2 regions of the Streptomyces monticola genome follow, and region 2 is predicted to be linked to the other one. Evidence: predicted binding sites of a transcription regulator. Region 2 holds the regulator's gene; the other holds the start of a gene.
What was found. The regulator HspR, encoded in region 2, represses chaperone genes until heat shock. The targets are predictions, from matches to a motif close to TTGAGNNNNNNNNNCTCAA.

Region 1: lon (endopeptidase La) is a predicted target of HspR. The motif match lies at 2,127-2,145, and genes of this name have one in related genera.

Annotation. Positions count from the first base shown of each region.
Region 1 is NZ_JBHTCF010000004.1:97,007-100,411, forward strand. Features, by position in the region: gene lon (endopeptidase La) at 1-2,104, opposite strand, end outside; gene ACFQVC_RS11580 (GNAT family N-acetyltransferase) at 2,236-3,036, shown strand; gene ACFQVC_RS11585 (SAM-dependent methyltransferase) at 3,112-3,405, shown strand, end outside.
Region 2 is NZ_JBHTCF010000006.1:70,337-73,741, reverse strand. Features, by position in the region: gene dnaJ (molecular chaperone DnaJ) at 1-1,096, shown strand, start outside; gene ACFQVC_RS16255 (heat shock protein transcriptional repressor HspR) at 1,101-1,556, shown strand; gene ACFQVC_RS16250 (helix-turn-helix transcriptional regulator) at 1,785-2,693, shown strand; gene ACFQVC_RS16245 (LuxR C-terminal-related transcriptional regulator) at 2,701-3,405, shown strand, end outside.

The DNA of each region.
Region 1 (3,405 bases), on a different contig from region 2:
TCGTGATGCCCGCGCTCGGGCCGTCCTTCGGCACCGCGCCCGCGGGGAAGTGGATATGCACACCCCGGTCCTTGAGGTCGGCGACGGGCAGTTCCAGCTCGGCGCCGTGGGAGCGCAGGAAGCTCAGCGCGATCTGCGCCGACTCCTTCATCACATCACCGAGCTGACCGGTCAGGGTCAGTCCCGACGCACCCGTCTCCGGGTCGGCGAGGGACGCCTCGACGAACAGGACGTCGCCGCCCGCGCCGGTGACCGCGAGCCCGGTGGCCACGCCGGGCACGGCGGTGCGCCGCTCGGCCGGGTCCTGGGCGGACTCGGGTACGTGGTGCGGCCGGCCGATCAGGCCCCGCAGATCCTCGTCCCTGACGGTGAACGGCAGCTCCCGCTCGCCGAGTTCGCTCTGCGCCGCGACCTTGCGGAGCAGCCGCCCCACGGACCGTTCGAGGTTACGGACACCGGCCTCCCTGGTGTACTCGCCGGCCAGCTTGCGCAGCGCGGACTCCTCCAGGGTGACCTCGCCCTCGCCGAGTCCGGCCCGCTCCAGCTGGCGCGGGAGCAGATGGTCCCGGGCGATGACGACCTTCTCGTCCTCGGTGTAGCCGTCCAGGCGGACCAGCTCCATCCGGTCGAGCAGGGCCTCGGGGATCGCCTCCAGGACGTTCGCCGTGGCGAGGAACACCACGTCGGACAGGTCGAGTTCGACCTCCAGGTAGTGGTCGCGGAAGGTGTGGTTCTGCGCCGGGTCGAGGACTTCGAGCAGGGCCGCGGCCGGGTCGCCGCGGAAGTCGGAGCCGACCTTGTCGATCTCGTCGAGCAGGACGACGGGGTTCATGGAGCCCGCCTCCTTGATGGCGCGGACGATACGGCCGGGCAGCGCCCCCACGTAGGTACGCCGGTGCCCGCGGATCTCCGCCTCGTCGCGCACGCCGCCGAGTGCGACGCGCACGAACTTGCGGCCCATCGCGTGCGCCACGGACTCGCCGAGCGAGGTCTTGCCGACGCCGGGCGGGCCCACCAGGGCGAGCACGGCACCGCCGCGCCGCCCGCCGACCACGCCGAGCCCCCGGTCCGCGCGCCGCTTGCGCACCGCCAGGTACTCGGTGATCCGCTCCTTCACGTCCTCCAGGCCCGCGTGCTCGGCGTCCAGGACGTTCTGGGCGCCCTGGATGTCGTACTCGTCCTCGGTCCTCTCGTTCCACGGTAGTTCGAGGACGGTGTCGAGCCAGGTGCGGATCCAGGAGCCCTCGGGCGACTGGTCACTGGAGCGCTCCAGCTTGTCGACCTCCTTGAGGGCGGCCTCGCGCACGTGCTCGGGCAGGTCGGCGGCCTCCACCCGGGCCCGGTAGTCGTCGGACTCCTCGCCCTCCGACTCGCCGTTGAGCTCGCGCAGCTCCTTGCGCACGGCCTCCAGCTGGCGCCGCAGCAGGAACTCGCGCTGCTGCTTGTCGACGCCCTCCTGGACGTCCTTGGCGATGGACTCCGCCACGTCCTGCTCGGCGAGGTGGTCGCTGAGCAGCTTGGCGGCGAGCTTGAGACGGGCCACCGGGTCGGCGGTCTCCAGGAGTTCGACCTTCTGCTCGGTGGTCAGGAACGGCGAGTACCCGGAGTTGTCGGCCAGCTGGGAGATGTCGTCGATCTGCTGAACGCGGTCCACGACCTGCCAGGCACCGCGCTTCTTCAGCCAGGTGGTGGCGAGCGCCTTGTACTCCTTGGCCAGCTCGGCCACTGCGCCCGGAAGCGGGTCGGGCACGGTCTCGTCGACCTCGATGCCCTCGACCCACAGGGCGGCACCGGGTCCGGTGGTGCCCGCGCCGATCTTCACGCGGCGGCGGCCCTTGATGAGCGCGCCCGGGTCACCATCGGCGAGCCGGCCCACCTGCTCCACGCTGCCGAGGACGCCCGTGCCCGCGTAGGTGCCGTCGATCCGGGGCACGAGCAGCACCCTGGGCTTTCCGGTCGAACCGCGCGCGGCCGCTTGTGCGGCCTCCACCGCGGCTCGTACATCGGGATCGTTGAGGTCGAGCGGAACGACCATTCCGGGCAGCACGACCTCGTCGTCGAGCGGCAGCACGGGCAGAGTGAGCGATGCGGACGTCGATGCCATGATCTCCCCTTCGGCAGTCAAGTTGAGTTATACGCACTCAATGCTGGTGAGCCTGGAGTTGTTCCCCGGGCCGCGTTCGCTATGAGCGATCAGGGATTCTCCAGGCCTGTGCGCTGCGCTGTAATACCCCTATGACGGATTCACCTATTACTAACTCGCGCGCGGCCGATGGTACGGGCCCAGGTACGGCCGGAGGTCCGGCTGGAGGTCAAGCCGGAGACCGGGCCGGGGCTCCCGAAGCTCCCGTCGCCGATCTCGTACGGTCCTGGATCGACGGCTGGGTCGTCTCACGGCAGGCGGCCGACCCCGTCGAGGCGCCCTGGGGCTGGAGCATCGACGTCGGCACCCCGAAGGAAGTGGACCGGCAGCTGCTGCCCGCAGGCGACGAGGCGACCGTGCGCAAGGCCGCCGAGACCTGCGCGGCGCCCGGCCGCTGGCTGAAGGTGTTCCTGCCCGGAGTTCCGGTCGGGCCCGGCGACAGAGGCGCCCCCGAGCGCCTCGTCGGCCCCTGGCTCGGCCCCGAGTGGGAGCTCGACATCATCGGGTTCCTGATGACCACGCCCCTCGTGCACACGCCCCTTGAGCAGACGCACGCGCGCGTGCCTGATGACTACCGGCAGCGGACCTGGCTGCGCGGCGGCGTCATCCGCACCGCGGTGTTCGCCCCCGACGGCTCGCTCGCCGCCCGCGGCCAGATGGCGCCGACGGGCCCCACCGCGGTCGCCGACCAGATCTGGACCTCACCTCACCACCGCCGCAAGGGCCTCGGCTCCCTGGTGATGCGCACCCTGCACAACACCGCGCTGGAACACGGCGCCCGCACCGGCGTCCTGGTCGCGTCCGAGGAGGGCCGGGCCCTGTACGAGTCGATCGGCTGGCACACCCACGCACCCATGGTGAGCACGTACGTGCCCTCCGTGAACGGCAGTTGAAACAGTCGGGAGCACGCCGCGAAGAGACCCGGGGGCACCGCGACACACCGCACCCGGCTTGGGCATGATGCGGCCATGGACCGACTGCGACAGAAGATCAGCACGATCGCGCACGGCGACCACCCCATCGCCGCACCGCTGCACGACGCCGAGGTGGACAAACTCCTGGACCGGGCGCTGACGCGCGGCGACGAGCACGTCCTCGACCTCGGCTGCGGCGAGGCCCCCTGGCTGGTGCGCGCGGCAGCCGGGCGCCCCGGGGTGCGGGCCGACGGTGTCGACCTGAGCGAATCGGCCCTCGACCGCGGCCGCGAGCACATCGCGGCGGCCGGCCTCAGCGACCGCGTCACGCTGCATCTGCAGGACGCC
Region 2 (3,405 bases):
GCTCGCGCGGGAGAACCACCCCGACGCCAACAAGAACAACCCCAAGGCGGAGGAGCGGTTCAAGGAGATCTCCGAGGCGAATGACATCCTCGGCGACCCCAAGAAGCGCAAGGAGTACGACGAGGCCCGCACCCTCTTCGGCAACGGCGGGTTCCGTCCCGGGCCCGGCGCCGGAGGCGGCGGCACCTTCAACTTCGACCTGGGCGACCTCTTCGGAGGCGGCGCCCAGGGCCAGGGCGGCGGTGCCGGCGGCGGCTTCGGCGGCGGCGGCCTCGGGGACGTCTTCGGCGGTCTGTTCAACCGCGGCGGCGCCGCGGGCACCCGGACCCAGCCGCGGCGCGGCCAGGACATCGAGTCCGAGGTCACGCTGAGCTTCACCGAGGCGGTGGACGGGGCCACGGTCCCGCTCCGGATGTCCTCGCAGGCTCCCTGCAAGGCCTGTTCGGGCACCGGCGACAAGAACGGCACACCGCGCGTGTGCCCGACCTGTGTCGGCACCGGCCAGGTCTCGCGGGGCGGCGGTGGCGGATTCTCGCTCACCGACCCCTGTGTGGACTGCAAGGGCCGCGGCCTCATCGCGCAGGACGCCTGTGAGGTCTGCAAGGGCTCGGGCCGTGCGAAGTCCTCCCGGACGATGCAGGTCCGTATCCCGGCGGGCGTCAGCGACGGCCAGCGCATCCGCCTTCGCGGCAAGGGCGCACCCGGTGAACGAGGCGGCCCGGCAGGAGACTTGTACGTGGTGGTCCATGTCGACGCCCACCCGGTCTTCGGCCGCAAGGGCGACAACCTCACCGTCACCGTGCCGGTCTCCTTCGCGGAGGCAGCACTCGGCGGCGAGGTGAAGGTGCCGACCCTCGGCGGTCCCGCCGTCACCCTGAAGCTCCCCGCGGGCACTCCCAACGGCCGCACCATGCGGGCCCGCGGGAAGGGCGCGGTGCGCAAGGACGGCACGCGCGGCGACCTTTTGGTCACCGTGGAGGTCGCGGTCCCGAAGGACCTGGCCCCCGAGGCGCGTGAAGCACTGGAGACCTATCGCAAGGCGACTGCGGACGACGATCCGCGGGCAGAACTGTTCCAGGCCGCGAAGGGAGCTTGACGAGATGGACGGCCGTCGTCGTAATCCGTATCAACTCACAGATGAGACGCCGGTGTACGTCATCTCGGTGGCGGCCCAGCTCTCCGGACTCCACCCGCAGACCCTGCGGCAGTACGACCGGCTCGGCCTGGTCTCCCCCGACCGCACCGCGGGCCGCGGCCGGCGCTACTCCGCCCGTGACATCGATCTGCTGCGCCAGGTGCAGCAGTTGTCGCAGGACGAGGGCATCAATCTCGCCGGGATCAAGCGCATCATCGAGCTGGAGAACCAGGTCGCCGCGCTGCAGTCCCGGGTCGCCGAACTGACGGCGGCGGTCGAGGGCGCGGCGGCGGCCATGCAGCAGCGCGAGGCGCAGGTGCACGCCTCGTACCGCCGCGACCTGGTCCCGTACCAGGACGCCCACCAGACGAGCGCCCTGGTGGTCTGGCGCCCCAAGCCCAAGCGCCCCGGCCCGGAGTAACGCTTCGCCGCTCCGTGCCCCTGAGTGATCCGTGTGAGGCCCCCGGCCCTGTGGCCGGGGGCCTCACAGGCATATCCGGACACTTTTCAGCCCCTTCTCCGTGGCGTGATCAGGGTCGTTACGGTGTTCTGGCGGAACTGGGGGTGAGATGTGGACGGGCACGAAGCGGAGCAGAGGTCGCATCGGCACGGGGCGGAGAGCCTGTGCGAGGCCGGGGAGCGCGTGTACGTGCGGGCGCTGACGGACGGGCGGATCGCCCGCGCCGAGGCCCGGGAGGCCCGCTGCCTGATCGAACTGGGACTGCTGCATCCGGATCCGGGCGACAAGGAGTGGCTGCTGCCCGTCGGGACGGGCGAGGTCATGGCACAGCTCCTGCGGGTCATGGAGGAGGATCTGGCCGCGGTGCGCAGACGTGCCGCCGCGATGGCGGAGACGGCGGAGCGGTTCATGGCCGTCGAGGCCAGGGACGTGCCGGCGAGCGACGCCGTGCGGGTACTCGAGGGGCCCGCGCGGATCGATGCCGTCGTGCGGGCCGCGGCCCGTGAGTGCGGTGCGGAGTTCCTGTCCGTCAGAGGCGGCGGGGCCCGTCGTGAACACCCCCTGGAACTCGCCCTGCCCGGGGCCCTCGACCTGCGGCGCCGCGGGGTGCGGACACGGACCATCTCCCACCATGCGGCCCGGCACGGCCACGGTGCGTCCGGCTCCCCCGACCGGCTCGGGGACATGGTGGAGGCCAGGACCCTCGACGAGGTCATCGACCGAACGATGATCTTCGACCGCAAGGTGGCCTTCGTCTCCGGCAGCCCCGACCACACCACCGTCCTGGAGATCAGGCAGCCCGAGCTGATCCGCTATCTCGTCACGGTCTTCGACCGGCTGTGGCGCCTTGCCACGCCCCTGTCCGAGCCGCTGGGGGCGCCGGGCGACATCGAGGGGCTCACCCACAGGGAACGCGCCATAGCGGCCCTTCTCGCGGAGGGCCACAACGACACGGAGGTCGCCGAGCGGCTCGGGATCAATGTGCGGACCTGCCGTCATCACATCAGCAAACTGGCGGAGGCACTCGGCAGTTCGAGCCGGGCACAGCTGGGGGTGCGGATCGCCCAGGCCGGGCTCGACGTGCCCCCGCGGGGGTGAACCGGCGATGAGCGCGGAGCGGGGACGGGAGTACGCACAGGAGTTGACGCGGATGCTGCGCGGCGTGGCGGCGGACCTCGCGGCGGCACGGCGGCGCACGGCCGCGCTCGCGGACACCGCGGCACGGCTGATGGGTGTGACGGGCGAGCCGGTCTCCATCAGTGAGGGGGTGCGGACCGGCGCGGGAATCCGGGTCCTTGAGGGCAAGGCCCGTATCCAGCCTGCCGTCGACGAGGCCATCGCCGGGTGCCGGGAGGAGTTCCTCTCCGTCAAGGCCGGCGGTGTGCGCTCCGAGAGCGAGCTGGAGTACGCCCTGCCCAGGGCCCTGGACCTGCAGCGGCGCGGGGTGCGCACGCGCACCCTCTACAACCACACGGCCCGCCACGGCCACGGTCTCGCCGTCTACATGGAGCAGTTGGAGCGCTCGGTGGAGGTGCGCACCCTCGACGAGGTGCCCGACCGGCTGCAGTTGTGCGACCGGACGGTCGCGTTCCTGGCGGGCAACGCCGACAACACGGTGGCCCTCGAGGTGCGCCAGCCCGAGCTCGTGCGGTATCTCGTCACCGCTTTCGACTGTCTGTGGCGGCTCGCCGTGCCCTTGAGCGAGCCGCTTCCGCTGATGAGCGACATCGCCGGGATCACCCACCGGGAGCGGGCCATAGCGGCGCTGCTCGCCGACGGTCACACCGACACGGAGGTCGCCGAGCGGCTC